DNA from 4 places in the Enterobacter chengduensis genome. Region 1 is predicted to be linked to each of the others. Evidence: predicted binding sites of a transcription regulator. Region 1 holds the regulator's gene; each other region holds the start of a gene.
The links. Region 1 encodes Fur, which represses iron uptake genes when iron is present. Its sites were predicted from a motif close to ATAATAATGAGAACNACTATCAA; they were not measured.
Positions count from the first base shown of each region.

Region 2: bfd (bacterioferritin-associated ferredoxin) is a predicted target of Fur. The motif match lies at 2,327-2,349, and genes of this name have one in related genera.
Region 3: exbB (tol-pal system-associated acyl-CoA thioesterase) is a predicted target of Fur. The motif match lies at 2,350-2,372, and genes of this name have one in related genera.
Region 4: sodA (superoxide dismutase [Mn]) is a predicted target of Fur. The motif match lies at 2,008-2,030, and genes of this name have one in related genera.

Region 1 is NZ_CP043318.1:1,523,874-1,528,086, reverse strand. Features, by position in the region: gene ybfF (esterase) at 175-948, shown strand; gene ybfE (LexA regulated protein) at 1,077-1,364, shown strand; gene fldA (flavodoxin FldA) at 1,520-2,050, shown strand; gene fur (ferric iron uptake transcriptional regulator) at 2,341-2,787, shown strand; gene chiQ (ChiQ/YbfN family lipoprotein) at 2,882-3,208, opposite strand; gene chiP (chitoporin ChiP) at 3,256-4,213, opposite strand, start outside.
Region 2 is NZ_CP043318.1:4,632,326-4,636,538, forward strand. Features, by position in the region: gene rplC (50S ribosomal protein L3) at 1-367, opposite strand, end outside; gene rpsJ (30S ribosomal protein S10) at 400-711, opposite strand; gene FY206_RS22500 (prepilin peptidase) at 1,092-1,565, shown strand; gene bfr (bacterioferritin) at 1,549-2,025, opposite strand; gene bfd (bacterioferritin-associated ferredoxin) at 2,098-2,292, opposite strand; gene tuf (elongation factor Tu) at 2,472-3,656, opposite strand; gene fusA (elongation factor G) at 3,726-4,213, opposite strand, start outside.
Region 3 is NZ_CP043318.1:4,289,041-4,293,253, reverse strand. Features, by position in the region: gene FY206_RS20750 (AraC family transcriptional regulator) at 1-147, shown strand, start outside; gene yghB (DedA family general envelope maintenance protein YghB) at 193-852, opposite strand; gene metC (cystathionine beta-lyase) at 995-2,182, opposite strand; gene exbB (tol-pal system-associated acyl-CoA thioesterase) at 2,434-3,165, shown strand; gene exbD (TonB system transport protein ExbD) at 3,170-3,595, shown strand; gene FY206_RS20725 (hypothetical protein) at 3,638-4,087, opposite strand; gene FY206_RS20720 (hypothetical protein) at 4,089-4,213, opposite strand, start outside.
Region 4 is NZ_CP043318.1:4,982,845-4,987,057, forward strand. Features, by position in the region: gene cpxA (envelope stress sensor histidine kinase CpxA) at 1-421, shown strand, start outside; gene yiiM (6-hydroxyaminopurine reductase) at 570-1,247, opposite strand; gene sodA (superoxide dismutase [Mn]) at 1,314-1,934, opposite strand; gene rhaT (L-rhamnose/proton symporter RhaT) at 2,223-3,257, shown strand; gene rhaR (HTH-type transcriptional activator RhaR) at 3,258-4,106, opposite strand; gene rhaS (HTH-type transcriptional activator RhaS) at 4,180-4,213, opposite strand, start outside.

The DNA of each region.
Region 1 (4,213 bases):
GTGCGATATCTTATCTGAATACAAGTCATTGGGATTATAAGGTCAAATCCCAACAGCGGATAGCGTCAAACCAGGTTGGCGGCAAAAGTCAGATTAAACTGGAACCTTGCGGCCGGGCGGCAGAATGGTCAACATGATACCCTAACCTGACATACGTAAAAAAAGAACTTTGCCATGAAATTGAATACCCGAGCGCAAACTGCACAATCGCCGAACAATAATTCTCCCATCGTACTGGTTCACGGCCTTTTTGGCAGCCTGGATAACCTCGGCGTGCTGGCGCGCGATCTGGTTACCGACCACGATATTGTGCAGGTCGATATGCGCAATCACGGTCTTTCCGGGCGTTCGGACGAGATGACCTACGCCGCGATGGCGCACGACCTGCTGGATACGCTGGACGCCAACGGTCTGCAAAAGGTGACGCTCATTGGGCATTCAATGGGGGGCAAAGCGGTAATGGCCCTGACGGCGCTGGCGCCGGAGCGTATCAGCGGCCTAGTGGTGATTGACGTCGCGCCCGTGGATTATGACGTCCGCCGTCACGACGAGATTTTTGCCGCCATTGATGCGGTCACAGAAGCGGGTGTCGCGACACGCCAACAGGCGGCTGCCGTCATGCGTGAGCATCTTGATGAAGAGGGCGTCGTGCAGTTTCTGCTGAAGTCGTTTGTTGACGGACAGTGGCGTTTTAACGTGCCGGTACTCTGGGACCAGTACAACAATATCGTAGGCTGGGAAAGCGTCCCCGCCTGGCCGCACCCTACCCTCTTCATTCGCGGCGGTCACTCCCCTTACGTTACCGATGCGTACCGCGACGCCATACTGGCGCAATTCCCGCAGGCTCGCGCCCACGTGATTGCCGGTGCCGGACACTGGGTGCATGCGGAAAAACCGGAAGCCGTTCTGCGCGCCATCCGCCGCTATCTCGCTGATACGGCAAATTGATTAAAAAGGAAGCGACTGGAAGACTGCGGGCTTCCAGTCGTTGGCGTGCCGTTTTTGGTGATGTATGATGGCGCGCTTATCGCCCGGGCATTAGCAGGGCGGCGTGTTTCCCCCGAAGTCTCAGAATCATGGCCAAAGAACAAACGGACCGTACGACACTAGATCTGTTCGCGAACGAGCGTCGCCCGGGACGACCCAAGACGAATCCGCTTTCGCGCGATGAACAGCTGCGTATCAATAAACGCAACCAGCTTAAACGCGATAAAAATCGTGGGCTTAAGCGTGTCGAACTGAAGCTGAACGCCGACGCCGTCGATGCGCTTAACGAGCTGGCCGACGCGCGAAATATCAGCCGCAGCGAGCTCATTGAAGAGATGCTGATCGCCCAGCTTGAGACGTTACGCCGCCAGGCATAAGTCTGAAAATCCCCTTTATCGCCCTTTTCATGTAGCACAGAGTGCAGTCCTGCGCGATAGCTGTTTCCGCAGGGTTGCCAGTTCTGCTATTATTGCCCTTATCCGTGGCCGAATTGCGCCACCATACTATTAAGTTTCAAGAGGTTATTTTACTCATGGCAATCATCGGCATTTTCTTTGGCAGTGATACCGGCAATACCGAAAATATCGCAAAAAACATTCAGAAACAGCTCGGTAAAGACGTTGCTGATGTGCATGACATCGCCAAGAGCAGCAAAGAAGATCTGGAAGGCTATGACATTCTGCTGCTGGGTATCCCAACCTGGTACTACGGTGAAGCCCAGTGCGACTGGGATGATTTCTTCCCGACGCTGGAAGAAGTGGACTTCAACGGTAAGCTGGTCGCCCTGTTTGGCTGCGGCGATCAGGAAGACTACGCCGAATACTTCTGTGATGCGCTGGGCACCATCCGCGATATCATTGAGCCGAATGGCGCGGTTATCGTAGGCCACTGGCCGACCGCCGGTTACCACTTCGAAGCCTCTAAAGGCCTGGCCGATGACGATCACTTCGTGGGTCTGGCCATCGACGAAGACCGCCAGCCAGAACTGACCGCCGAGCGCGTTGAGAAGTGGGTGAAGCAGATCCGTGAAGAACTTCACCTGGACGCGATTCTTAACGCCTGATTTTTATCGCGGCGCAACCGCGGTTGCGCCCATGCCCCAGGTCAAACCGATTAAATTAATTGCTACAATCTTTTAACTTTTTCGCCCAGACCTGTACAATGTCTCCCTGATAAAATGGGTTTTCCATTGAGCAAGTTTGTTGGTGATACCCCATTTTTATAAGCATATTTTGCCTGAGACTTGCAGTTTTCATTTAGCCATGGCAGTTCTATAATGAGACGCATTATCCCAAGTGCATTTTCTGTCACTTCCTACAGAAGTGAATCGTTTAGCAACAGGACAGATTCCGCATGACTGACAACAATACCGCATTAAAGAAGGCTGGCCTGAAAGTTACGCTTCCTCGGTTAAAAATCCTCGAAGTGCTTCAGGGTCCAGACAATCACCATGTCAGTGCGGAAGACCTTTATAAACGTCTTATCGACATGGGTGAAGAGATTGGGCTGGCTACCGTTTATCGCGTGCTGAACCAGTTTGATGACGCGGGCATTGTTACCCGTCATAATTTCGAGGGCGGTAAATCTGTCTTCGAACTGACCCAGCAGCAGCACCACGATCACCTGATCTGCCTCGACTGCGGCAAGGTCATTGAATTTAGCGATGACTCCATCGAAGCGCGCCAGCGTGAAATCGCCGCGCGTCACGGCATCCGTCTGACCAACCACAGCCTGTACCTTTACGGTCACTGTGCTGAAGGCGATTGCCGCGAAGACGACCATGCGCACGATGCGAAATAATCGAGTGTTTATACTCTGAGCCAGCCGTAAGGTTGGCTTTTTTTTGCCTTAAAAAGCCCGGTAAGCGCAGCGCCACCGGGCGTAAAACAGCTCATTAGTTATTATTGCTGCGAATTTCCTGCCAGATCTTATCGCAACGCTTCGCCACTTCCTGATCGTTACCGGTTTTACGCGCCTGAATACAGGCCTGGTAATCCATCACGCGGACGTTCTCCTGCGTCGCGAACTGCTCATGCGCTTTCTCTTTCTTGAGCACGTTCAGCACGCTCTGACAGGCTTCAATTTTTTCCGGCGAGCCCTCTGCAGTATTTATGCAGGCGCTATACGCCTCCTTCAGACGGGAGTCTTCTTTCGGTGCCTGCGTCTGGGTACACGCCACCAGCCCCGACGCCAGCAGCGCGACGATTACGATTTTTTTCATCATGTGCAGTCTCCATACCGGCGGGGCTCAGCCCGCCGGACGATTCATCAGAAGATGGTGAATGGGGCAATAACCATGAATTTCACGTCACGTTCATCCTGGAAGATGTTGCCGTAGCCGCCCGCATAGCTTGGGATATCGGAGTGGTTGTCGTACTGGGTGAAGTGCAGTTTGAACATCGTCCCTTTCGCGCGGCCATCCTGCAGGGTATAGATAGCATCAAGGCTGTAGGAAGACTCTTTCAGGCGATAGTTGGGATCGTAGTATGCGTCCGGCGTTGCCATATCGGCAGGTTTTGCATCCCAGGCGTAAGCGTAAGAAGCGCCCACCGCCCAGCCAGGCAGGTTCCAGTTTTTCAGGTCGTACATGGCGCCGAAGAAGACCGCTTTCTCGCCGTCGGCGTTGAAGTCTGAACGGTTATCCCACCAGATATCAAGACGACCGTTGGATGAGGCATAGGTCGGGGTCATACGCTGCAGGAAGTAGCCCTGCTGCCCTTCCGCCTTCACCCATGTGCCTTCCAGACGCAAATCAACCTGACCGACCTTATAGCCGAAGGTTAACGCCTGCAGCCACGCGGTGCCGTCATAAATGTCATTGACGCCGCCGTCGCTGACCTTGTCACGCGTACCGTAGAACTGGTAGCTGGTGCTCAGCGGGCTGCCTGCGATATCAAATTTGTAGCTGGCTTTAGCAAAATACTGATCGATATAGCCTTCCGCCTGACCAAATGCGGCTTCCAGTACCAGATCGTTTTTGAAGTCATACTTCGCGCCCAGCGAGTGCAGGTAATCGACTTTGGTTTTCTTATCGTTCTGGTAGAACTTGTCCATCTCAATGTGCCACGGTGCTTTATACTCGTTGGTCCACATATAGGAGAAGCTCAGCGCCCCCGCATCACCGTAGTCAAAGTTAGCCCCGGCTTCCGCCCCCTGATAGGTGCCCGGCATAAAGCTCCAGTGCGGGGCTAACAGGGTCTGGCCGGTTGGCTGGATGTATCCGCCG
Region 2 (4,213 bases), 2.0 Mb from region 1:
TAACGGTACCAGCAAAACCTTTACCTTTAGAGGTACCGGTTACGTCAACTTTTTTAACGTCAGCAAACAGCTCAACGCTAATGTCCTGACCTACGGTGAACTCTTCGCCTTCAGCAAGACGGAATTCCCACAGACCACGGCCAGCTTCTACGCCAGCTTTAGCGAAGTGACCCGCTTCTGGTTTGGTTACACGGTTAGCTTTTTTAGCACCAGTGGTAACCTGAATAGCGCGGTAGCCATCGTTAGCCAGATCTTTAACCTGAGTAACGCGGTTTGCTTCAACTTCGATTACGGTTACTGGGATAGAAACGCCATCTTCAGTGAAGATGCGGGTCATACCCACTTTTTTACCGACTAAACCAATCATTGTTTCAACCTCTCAATCGCTCGATGACCTGATTAACCCAGGCTGATCTGCACGTCTACACCGGCAGCCAGATCCAGACGCATCAGAGCATCAACGGTTTTCTCAGTTGGCTCAACGATGTCAACCAGACGCTTGTGAGTGCGGATTTCGTACTGATCGCGCGCGTCTTTGTTAACGTGCGGAGAGATCAGAACGGTGAAGCGCTCTTTGCGGGTCGGCAGCGGGATCGGACCACGGACTTGCGCACCAGTGCGCTTAGCAGTCTCGACGATTTCCGCGGTTGATTGATCGATCAGACGATGATCAAACGCTTTAAGGCGGATACGGATTCTTTGGTTCTGCATGAGACCAGAGCTCCAATTATTTTATAAACGAAAATGATTACTCCTCAAACCCATTACGATTGATGGGAGAGTGTAACCGTTCTTACGTAGCTCCCCAATTGGGAGCATTGTTGAGTAACAAAATGAGCTACTCTGGTTCTGATTGAACCCGCCGTCAATTACGACAAGCCCGCGCATTATACGTAAATCTGCGCGATACGCAAGTGCCGTTTAGAAATTAAGCGCTATAGACGCAGGATGCGCAGGCGTGCGCAACGTGTTATGTAATTTTTCATGTATCAGTTCTTTGTTTCGAGCCGCTACGCAACTGCGGCTTTTGTGCATTGCCGGGCAGGCCGAAAATGCCGAGTATGCGCTCAAACCTGCTTGAGGCCTTTTACATGCTTACCACCCTCCCCTTTCTGCTGCTCTATCTTTCACTGACAGCCTTATTGGTACATGCCGATATTCGCTCCGGTCTGCTTCCCGACAAATTTCTCTGCCCGCTACTATGGGCGGGACTGCTCTTTCAGCTCTGCCTCCACCCTGATTTTCTGCCGAGTGCTGTGGCGGGTGCGATAGCCGGGTATGTTGGCTTTGCGGTTATTTATTGGGGGTATTGGTGTATCTGCCGGCGTGAAGGGATGGGATATGGCGATGTGAAATACCTGGCAGCGCTTGGTGCATGGCATGGCTGGTGCGTACTGCCCTCGCTGGCATTGCTCGCGGCGCTGATGGCGCTTCTATGCTTCCTTGTTTTTTCGTTAATCCGCCCTGATAAAAAGGCATTAAAAAACCCACTGCCTTTTGGGCCATTTCTGGCAGCAGCGGGTTTATGCGTAGGCTGGAAGACGTGGGCTACTCTTCCACTTTAATCTGCGACTGAAGATAGTTTTGCAGGCCGATTTTAGCAATGAGATCCAGCTCTGTTTCCAGCCAGTCAATATGCCCTTCTTCATCGGCCAGGATCTGGATCATCATATCGCGGCTGACGTAGTCATGTACGCTGTCGGCATAGGCGATGGCTTCACGGAGATCTTTGGCGCCTTCAAGTTCCAGTCTGAGGTCGGAGCGCAGCATCTCTTCGACATCTTCTCCAATGCCGAGCTTGCCGAGATCCTGCAGGTTTGGAATGCCTTCAAGGAATAGAATACGCTCGATATATTTATCGGCGTGTTTCATCTCATCGATCGATTCATGGTACTCAACGTCGTTTAAACGTTTGAGTCCCCAGTTTTTAAACATTCTCGCGTGAAGAAAGTACTGGTTGATTGCGACAAGCTCATTTCCCAATAATTTATTGAGATAACTTATGATTTTAACATCACCTTTCATTATATAGTCCCTCCGCTTCCACTCATTGAAGCGTAGATCGGGCTACAGGGATGTCAAAAAAAAGATGGGCGCTTAGGCGATCTCTTTGTATTCCGGGATCTGCATCAGTTCGTCCTGCATGATCTCTCGCGCAGCACGTACACATTTACCGCATTGATTTCCCACTGGAACAAATTTGCGAAGCTGCTGGAATGACTGGGGCTGAAACTGGCGAACGGCCTGACGTATTTTTTTGTCGCTTACACCATTACATAAACAAACGTACATAGAGACTCCCGTTCAAATTATGCGCAAAGTGTAAGTGAGAATGGTTATGATTACAATAGCACAAGCGCCAGAATACAGTGCGGGAGGAGGCAAAAAATGCGAAATTTTGTGACCAAACTTGAACAGCAGAAAACAAAAAAGGACGCCGAAGCGTCCTTTTTTTATTCAGGGATAATTAATTAGCCCAGAACTTTAGCAACAACGCCCGCGCCAACGGTACGGCCGCCTTCACGGATTGCGAAACGCAGACCGTCGTCCATCGCGATTGGGTGGATCAGAGTCACAACCATCTTGATGTTGTCGCCTGGCATTACCATCTCAACGCCTTCTGGCAGTTCGATGGTACCGGTCACGTCAGTTGTACGGAAGTAGAACTGTGGACGGTAGCCTTTGAAGAACGGAGTATGACGGCCGCCTTCGTCTTTGGACAGGATGTACACTTCAGATTCGAACTTGGTGTGTGGCTTGATTGAGCCTGGCTTCGCCAGAACCTGACCACGTTCGATTTCTTCACGTTTGATACCACGCAGCAGAACACCAACGTTCTCACCAGCACGGCCTTCGTCCAGCAGTTTGCGGAACATTTCAACGCCAGTACAGGTAGACTTCGCAGTCTCTTTGATACCAACGATTTCAACTTCTTCGCCAACTTTGATGATACCGCGCTCTACACGACCGGTAACAACGGTACCACGACCGGAGATGGAGAATACGTCTTCGATTGGCAGCAGGAATGGCTTGTCAATCGCACGCTCTGGTTCTGGGATGTAAGAATCCAGGAAGCCTGCCAGTTCGATGATTTTCGCTTCCCACTCTGCTTCGCCTTCCAGCGCTTTCAGCGCGGAACCACGAACGATTGGAGTGTCGTCGCCTGGGAAATCGTACTGAGACAGCAGTTCACGAACTTCCATCTCTACCAGTTCCAGCAGCTCTTCGTCATCAACCATGTCGCATTTGTTCAGGAACACGATGATGAAAGGAACGCCTACCTGACGACCCAGCAGGATGTGCTCACGAGTCTGAGGCATTGGGCCGTCAGTCGCAGCAACAACCAGGATCGCGCCGTCCATCTGCGCAGCACCGGTGATCATGTTTTTAACATAGTCGGCGTGGCCTGGGCAGTCTACGTGTGCGTAGTGACGAGTCGGGGTGTCGTATTCAACGTGGGAAGTGTTGATGGTGATACCACGAGCTTTTTCTTCTGGTGCGTTATCGATCTGGTCGAATGCACGAGCAGAACCACCGTAGGTTTTTGCCAGAACGGTAGTGATTGCAGCAGTCAGGGTAGTTTTACCGTGGTCAACGTGGCCGATAGTACCAACGTTGACGTGCGGTTTTGTACGTTCAAATTTTTCTTTAGACACGGCTATATTCCTTACTATAGTGCTCTCCCCTTTGGAGAGAGCACGGGACTTAGGTTTTAATCCTGTGGATTACTTACCACGGGCTTCAATAACGGCCTGAGCAACGTTGTTAGGCGCATCATCATACTTCAGGAATTCCATGGTGTATGATGCACGACCTTTGGTCAGAGAACGCAGCTGAGTTGCATATCCGAACATTTCAGACAGCGGAACTTCAGCGTGGATCTTAACGCCAGTTACTTCGGATTCCTGACCACGCAGCATACCGCGACGACGGCTCAAGTCACCGATAACGTCACCGGTGTTCTCTTCAGGAGTTTCTACTTCAACCTTCATGATTGGCTCAAGCAGAACTGGTTTTGCTTTCTTAAAGCCTTCTTTAAAGGCAATAGACGCAGCCAGTTTAAACGCCAGTTCAGAGGAGTCAACGTCGTGGTAAGAACCGAAGTGCAGACGAACACCCATATCAACAACTGGATAGCCAGCCAGAGGGCCCGCTTTCAGCTGTTCCTGGATGCCTTTATCAACGGCTGGGATGTATTCGCCAGGAATTACAC
Region 3 (4,213 bases), 2.3 Mb from region 1:
ATGATCCACGACGGCATGAAGGCCAGCGCGGCGGCGATGCGGGTGGGCTACGAAAGTGCCTCGCAGTTCAGTCGGGAGTTTAAGCGCTATTTCGGCGTTACGCCGGGAGAGGATGCGTCACGTATCAGAACGATGCAGGGAGCTTAGGCTTTTTTCCCTCTCCCCTATGGGGAGAGGGTCAGGGTGAGGGGATCACGCGCTGCAGTACTTCTTCTTAATCACCACCGCAATGGTTCCCACCAGACCCGCCACCAGCAGGAACATCGGCAGCACCATCAGGAAGGTCATCACCTGATCTTCGTGGTGTTTCACAAAGGGGATCATATTCAGCGCGTAGCCGAGCGTTGTTACCACGCCAACCCACAGCAGGGCGCTCAGCCAGTTAAAGAACTGGAAGCGGCGGTTCGACAGGCCGGAAATGCCCGCCATCGTCGGCAGAAGAGTGCGAACGAACGCGAGGAAACGCCCCGCCAGCAGTGCCAGCAGGCCGTGTCGGTCGAACATGCAGGTCGCACGCTGATGGTATTTATGCGGTAACTGCGCCAGCCAGCCCTTCACGACGCGGGTATTTCCCAGCCAGCGGCCCTGCAGATAGCTCAGCCAGCAGCCGAGGCTGGCGGCGGAGGTGAGAATCACCATCGTGGGCGTGAAGTCCATGACGCCTTTCCCGATTAACGCCCCGGCAAGTAAAAGGAGGCTGTCACCGGGTAAAAAAGAGGCTGGCAGTAATCCATTTTCCAGAAACAGCGTTGCGAACATCACCAGATAGACGATACCGACGACGTGAGGATCCGCCAGCGCGGCAAAGTCGTGTTGCCAGAGCGCCGCGATAATATCTTGAATAACAGCCATGGACTTTCCTGTGGAACAGCAGATATGAAGCTATTGTACTCCCTAATTCGCCCGTTGGGTTTGATCCCGGGCGCAACTCATACAGACTTTTCTGCTTGCGGTGTTCACAAAAGCGTCCAGAGAGTACATTTCAGCCTGCACTCTACACGATACGTTCAAACCCTGCTGACAAATCCGCAATTAAATCGTCAACATTTTCTAAACCGATATGCAGTCGAATCAGGGTGCCGGTAAAGTCCACCTCGCCGCCGGGGCGCAAAGCCGCAACCTGTTCCGGCTGGTTGGGCAGAATCAGGGATTCAAAACCGCCCCAGGAGTAGGCCATGCTGAAAAGGGTAAAATTATCCAGATAGCTCGCCAGCTCGTCGTTATTCAGCCGTTTTTTCAGCACGAACGAGAACAACCCGCTGCAGCCCGTAAAGTCACGCTGCCAGAATTCGTGCCCTTTGCTGCCCGGTAACGCGGGGTGATTCACGCGCTCAACCTGCGGATGCTGCGCCAGCCACTCCGCCACCTTCAGGCTGCTTTCATGGTGCTGACGCAGGCGAACGCCCAGCGTGCGGAGTCCGCGGCTGGTCATGTAGGCCGTGTCGGCATCCACCATCTGGCCCATCAGGTAGGCATTCTCACGCAGCCGATCCCAGCAGCGCGCGTTGGAGACCGCCGTGCCAATCATGCCGTCAGAGTGGCCAATCAGGTATTTCGTCGCCGCCTGAATCGAGATATCAATGTCGAATTCCAGCGCCTTAAACAGCACGCCCGCCGCCCAGGTGTTGTCAATCATGATGATGGCTTCCGGCGCTTTGCTGCGCACGGCCTTTACGATTGCGGGCACGTCGTGCACTTCCATGGTGAGCGACCCCGGCGATTCCAGGAACACAATGCGCGTGTTTGGCTGAATAAGTTCAGCAATACCTTCACCAATCAGCGGGTCGAACCAGCCCGTCGTCACGCCGAGCTTGCTGAGGATTTTGGTGCAGAAGTCCTGGCTGGGTTCATAGGCGGTGTTGGTCATCAGGATATGGTCGCCCTGTTCCACAAACGCCAGAATGGTGTTGGCGACCGCCGCCGCCCCGCACGGGAACAGCGCGCAGCCTGCGCCGCCTTCCAGCTCGCACATCGCTTCCTGCAGAGAAAAATGGGTTAGCGTGCCGCGACGGCCATAAAACAGCCCGCCTTTTGCGCGGTTGCGCGTGGCGATTTTTTTCTCCTCAACGGTGTCAAACACCAGCGAGGAAGCGCGTTGAATCACGCTGTTAACCGATCCTTGCGTATATTTTTTGCTGCGTCCTGCCTGTACCAGCGTGGTATCAAGATGCTTCTTAGTCATGTTCGCTAACCCTGTTTTTATACGTCTGGACGTCCAGACTACCACGATTGCAAAAAACTGCACCCGCAGGCTTATCGAATAAGCAGAAAATATTAGCAAAAATCCGCATAAGAAATTTTTACTGCGTAAGCGCAAGGAAAGTGAGCGAAAATTACGGCACCATGCAAATACTAATGAGAACTACTATCAATTCGACGGCGTTTTGATATTATTACGTTCAGATTTTGTGATTTGCGTCCTGGAGATACAGAGTGGGTAATAATTTGATGCAGACGGATCTCTCCGTTTGGGGCATGTATCAGCATGCTGACATCGTGGTTAAGATTGTGATGATCGGCCTGATTCTGGCGTCCGTTGTCACCTGGGCTATCTTCTTCAGCAAAAGCGCCGAGCTGCTTTCGCAGAAGCGTCGCCTCAAGCGTGAGCAGCAGCAGCTGGCTGAAGCCCGCTCTCTGGATCAGGCTTCAGACATGACCTCATCTTTCCACGCGAAAAGCCTGACGACCCTGCTAGTGAATGAAGCCCAAAACGAGCTGGAACTCTCAGCGGGCAGTGAAGATAACGAAGGCATCAAAGAACGTACCGGTTTCCGCCTGGAGCGTCGCGTCGCGGCCGTTGGCCGACACATGGGACGCGGCAACGGTTATCTGGCAACCATCGGCGCGATCTCACCGTTCGTGGGTCTCTTCGGTACGGTGTGGGGCATCATGAACAGCTTTATCGGTATCGCGCAGACCCAAACCACCAACCTGGCGGTCGTGGCGCCGGGTATCGCAGAAGCGCTGCTGGCGACGGCAATCGGCCTGGTTGCCGCTATCCCGGCGGTGGTTATCTACAACATCTTCGCGCGCATGATTGGCAGCTATAAAGCGACGCTCGGTGACGTTGCCGCGCAGGTCCTGCTGCTGCAAAGCCGCGATCTCGACCTGAATGCCAGCTCGGTTAAGCCGGTGCACGCGGCGTCCAAACTGCGCGTGGGTTGATACTATGGCGATGCGTCTAAACGAAAATCTGGACGATAACGGCGAAATGCATGAGATCAACGTGACGCCGTTTATCGACGTCATGCTGGTTCTGCTGATTATCTTCATGGTGGCCGCGCCGCTGGCGACGGTTGATGTGAAGGTGAATCTGCCAGCCTCATCGAGCCAGCCGCAGCCGCGTCCGGAAAAGCCTATTTATCTTTCCGTGAAAGCCGATAAATCGATGTTCCTGGGCAACGACCCGGTAACGGACGCTTCGGTTATTCCAGCCCTGGATCAGCTTACCGGCGGCAAGAAGGACACCACCGTCTTCTTCCGTGCGGATAAAACCGTAGATTATGAAACCATGATGAAGGTAATGGACACGCTGCATCAGGCGGGGTACCTGAAGATTGGGCTGGTCGGCGAAGAGAAAGCGGCCTCAAAATGATAAAGAAGCTGGCGAAAGCCGGCTTTTTTTATGCCTGGCGGATTATGGGTTTTGGTTATCCGTCGGTGCGGTAGAGGAGGTTGCCAGCGCGTCCTCATCAAACGCAACGCAGGTGACGTTTGACGTGCGGTACTCACCGTCTGACAGCTTGCGGGTCAGACGCAGGGTGGCGATTTCTCTGGCAAGCAGATACTGATAGTTGGCCTCGAGGCGCCCGAGAAGCTTCTCTTTCAGTTCTGGCCGCTGTTCGATGATGGCGTTCATCACGGCACCGTAAATTTCTTCTTTGACCTGTAGCGGATAAATTTCACGGCGATTCTGCCATTTCAGCCGCACCAGCGTCGCCGGGATCGATACCAGGTCTTGCGTTATACGCGTCATCTCGTCATTTTTTGTGTTTCGTAGCGCATCGAGATTTTGCTTTAAGATAAATTCATCACTTTTTTTATCATCTAAAGTCAAATAAACGTCATTATTGTTAATTTCTTTCACGTTAATCTTCCCCCAGGCTATAAAAAATGGGATTGTTTTTTTTGCGCGTAATTAAGTTAAGCCAAATTTCATTGCCCGCTTCGTTTATTTCTTTAGTTTTTTCGGCCAATATTTGACTTAGTTTCT
Region 4 (4,213 bases), 1.7 Mb from region 1:
GGATAACGCGGCGTTCGAAGCGGAGCAGATGGGCAAATCCTTCACCGTCAACTTCCCGCCGGGCCCGTGGCCGCTGTACGGTAACCCTAACGCGCTGGAAAGCGCGCTGGAGAACATCGTGCGTAACGCCCTGCGCTACTCGCACACGAAGATTGAGGTGGCGTTCTCGGTAGATAAAGACGGGATCACCGTTATTGTCGATGACGACGGCCCTGGCGTCAGCCCGGAAGACCGCGAGCAGATTTTCCGTCCGTTTTACCGTACCGACGAGGCGCGCGACCGCGAATCCGGCGGCACGGGGCTGGGTCTGGCGATTGTTGAAACCGCCATGCAGCAGCACCGCGGCTGGGTGAAGGCCGATGACAGCCCGCTGGGTGGGCTTCGCTTGACGCTGTGGCTGCCGTTGTATAAGCGTTCGTAGTTTTCCCCTCACCCTAACCCTCTCCCCATAGGGGAGAGGGGACTGCTCAGTGCAGTCTTTTCACCCTCGCCCCTTTGGGGAGAGGGGACTGCTCAGTGCGGTCTTTTCACCCTCGCCCCTTTGGGGAGAGGGCCGGGGTGAGGGGCAGTTATTTCCCCCATAATCTCCGCGAATTATCCTCGATCTTGCCGCTTAAGCGCCGCTTCTGCATCGTTCTGGTCCAGCTTGTCGAGAGCCCCGCCGCCGACAGCAGGCGGTGATACTGCTCGTCATCAAACGGCATATGCCAGGCAATGGCGCAGGCGTCATAAACCGACACGTCGCTCAGGCGTGAAGCCAGCTCAAGCGGCGCGTCCGCCGAAACCTGTCCGGCCAGCACCACGCGATACAGCCAGCCGGTTTTACCCGCGCTTTGCAGCTGGGACGACATGTCATGAATACCGAAGTGGAAGTTGAGCTTGAAGCACGGCGAGCGCGGCTGCGTCACCTGAATCAGGGCATCGCCCCAGCGGTAGATATCGCCGATAAATACGTTCTTTTCGGTGAGCCCTTCAGTGGAGAGATTCTCACCAAACGCGGGGGCTACGAAGAGATCCGCCTGCTCGGGGAATTCGGTTTTCCAGTGCTGATAGTGCTCGCGGGGGTAGTGGCACAGCGCGCGCTCCGGCCCGCCGTGGATTTTCTTTTCGGCCTGCTCGTCGCCCGCCAGCCCAAGCTCGGTTAACGTCAGTTCGCCGTCGACCTGAATTTTGGCGATGGCGCTCGGGCGGCTGCCGTCGTACTCCCTTACCTTGCCTGTAAACACGTTGACCGGATAGTGGTGCATATCTACTCCTTCAGATACAAAAAAAGCGAGTCATCAGACTCGCTTCTCACAGGCGTCAATGCAACCTTATTTTTTAGCGGCGAAACGCGCTGCGGCTTCGTCCCAGTTCACCACGTCCCAGAAGGCTTTGATGTAGTCCGGACGACGGTTCTGGAATTTCAGGTAGTAAGCGTGTTCCCACACGTCCAGACCCAGGATTGGGAAACCGGATGCGCCAGAAATCGCTTCACCCATCAGCGGGGAGTCCTGGTTAGCGGTAGACACCACCGCCAGCTTGTCACCCTTCAGTACCAGCCACGCCCAGCCGGAGCCGAAACGGGTAGCAGCGGCTTTTTCAAATTCCGCTTTGAAGTTGTCAACGGAACCGAAGTCGCGCTCGATAGCCGCTTTCAGGTCGCCCTGCAGGGTGGTACCGGTTTTCAGGCCTTTCCAGAACAGGCTGTGGTTAGCGTGGCCGCCCGCGTTGTTGCGCAGCACGGTTTTCTTATCCGCTGGCAGCTGGTCCAGCTTGGTGATCAGCTCTTCAGCAGACAGGTTAGCGAACTCTGGCAGGCTTTCCAGCGCGGCGTTCGCGTTGTTCACGTAGGTCTGGTGGTGTTTAGTGTGATGGATTTCCATCGTCTGCTTGTCGAAATGCGGTTCCAGTGCGTCGTAGGCATACGGCAGGGATGGCAGTGTATAACTCATAATCCTCTCCATTATTGTCGGGCGGCACAGCTGTTAATGCCGCGTAAGCAGTTGGTTCATTATAGTTAATTAAATGATATTGAAAATGATTATCAATGCCGTAGTTTTTCTAAGGTTATTCGTTTTTCAATGAATAGCAGAAATGTGAGTCTGCTCACGTGGTTAACGTGCTGATTGCCATCAAGAACAGAAGGGCGGCAACCTTCTGAAGGTTCCCAAACTGCCTAATTTTTACACTCATCAAGTCGACGGGAAGCCGCCGACGCTAAAAACGACGAGGATGTAAAAATGAATCATGCGATTACGATGGGTATCTTCTGGCATCTGATAGGCGCCGCCAGTGCTGCCTGTTTCTATGCCCCGTTTAAAAAAGTGAAAGGCTGGTCATGGGAAACCATGTGGTCCGTTGGCGGTACCGTGTCATGGCTGATTTTGCCGTGGACCATCAGCGCCATGCTGCTGCCCGATTTCTGGGGCTACTTTGCCTCCTTCAACGCGTCTACCCTGCTGCCGGTGTTCCTGTTTGGCGCGATGTGGGGCATCGGTAATATCAACTACGGCCTCACCATGCGCTATCTCGGTATGTCGATGGGCATCGGCATCGCGATTGGCATTACGCTGATCGTCGGCACCCTAATGACGCCAATACTCAACGGTAATGTCGACGTGCTGATTAACACGCAGGGTGGACGAATGACGCTGCTGGGCGTCCTGGTCGCGGTGATCGGCGTCGGTATTGTCACCCGCGCGGGCCAGCTGAAAGAGCGCAAGATGGGCATCAGGGCCGAAGAGTTCAACCTGAAAAAAGGGCTGCTGCTGGCGGTAATGTGCGGCATCTTCTCGGCGGGGATGTCGTTCGCCATGAATGCCGCCAAGCCGATGCACGAAGCGGCCGCGGCGCTGGGCGTCGACCCGCTGTACGTTGCCCTACCCAGCTACGTGGTGATTATGGGCGGCGGCGCGCTGGTTAACCTCGGCTTCTGCATTGTTCGTCTGGCAAAAGTGAAGGATCTGTCGATAAAAAACGACTTCTCGCTGGCGAAACCGCTTATCATCACCAACGTGTTGCTCTCCGCCCTCGGCGGCCTGATGTGGTACCTGCAGTTCTTCTTTTATGCCTGGGGCCACGCCAGCATTCCGGCGCAGTACGACTACATGAGCTGGATGCTGCACATGAGCTTCTACGTGCTGTGCGGTGGACTGGTGGGTCTGGTGCTTAAAGAGTGGAACAACGCCGGACGCCGTCCGGTGGGCGTGCTGAGCCTGGGCTGCGTGGTGATTATTATCGCCGCCAACATCGTCGGCCTCGGCATGGCGAACTGATTACGCTGCCTTTCGACTGCGATGACGCCACTGAACCGGCGTCATCCCCACCTCGCGGTTAAACACGACCGAAAAGTAGTTACTGTCCTCAAAACCGCAGCGCATTGCCACTTCACTCACCAGCAGCTCCGTGTGCTGCAGCAGATACTGGGCGTGGCAGATGCGCAGCTGGCGCAGGTAATGGTTTACCGTCATCCCCGTCTGGGTGCGAAACTGCTGGCGCAGCGCGCGCTCGCTGCACTGTTCCTGCTCGCAGAATTTCTCCAGCCCGAAGCTTTTGTTCAGGCTGCCCGCAAGCGTGGTAATGAGCTTATCCAGCAGCGCTTCCTGCGCCGTGGCGGAAGGATTATCGGTAGCGTAACGATGGCGCTTCAGCGTCATCACCAGCTGGGCAAAAAGCAGCTCCGCCATCTGGTTTGCGACGGGGTCGTTCTTCTGGCTTTCCTGCTCCAGGTGGGAAATGACCTGCCGCACCTGCGCCATGCCGCTGCCGCTCAAGCGCCAGTGCGCTTCGCCTCGGGCATCAAGAAAACCGGGGATGCAGGCCGCCCAGTCCACGTTGAGCCTCAGCCTGTCCGGACAGTAAATGACGTTTTGCAGCACCAGATCGTTAACGGAGGCGTAGGCGTGTTTATCTTCAGCGCGAATGTAAAACAGATCGCCTCGCGTGATGCGGTAGGGTCGATCGTTGAGGACGTGCAGGCCGTTGCCGCGCCAGACCAGCACCAGCTCGCAAAACTCGTGCGTATGCTCGGCAAAGACGTTTTGCGGGTAGCGGTCTGCCACCGCGACGGCCTGACTCGCAGAGGCGAAAAAAACATCTTTGCGAAGAACTAAATGAGCAGCCACAGCACAACCTCTACCGCCAATAACCGAACATTATTAGTCTTTTTACGCCCTGAAAACGGTGATTACCCTCGCGTTACTGAAGCAACGCGTCTTTCCCCTGTCGAATT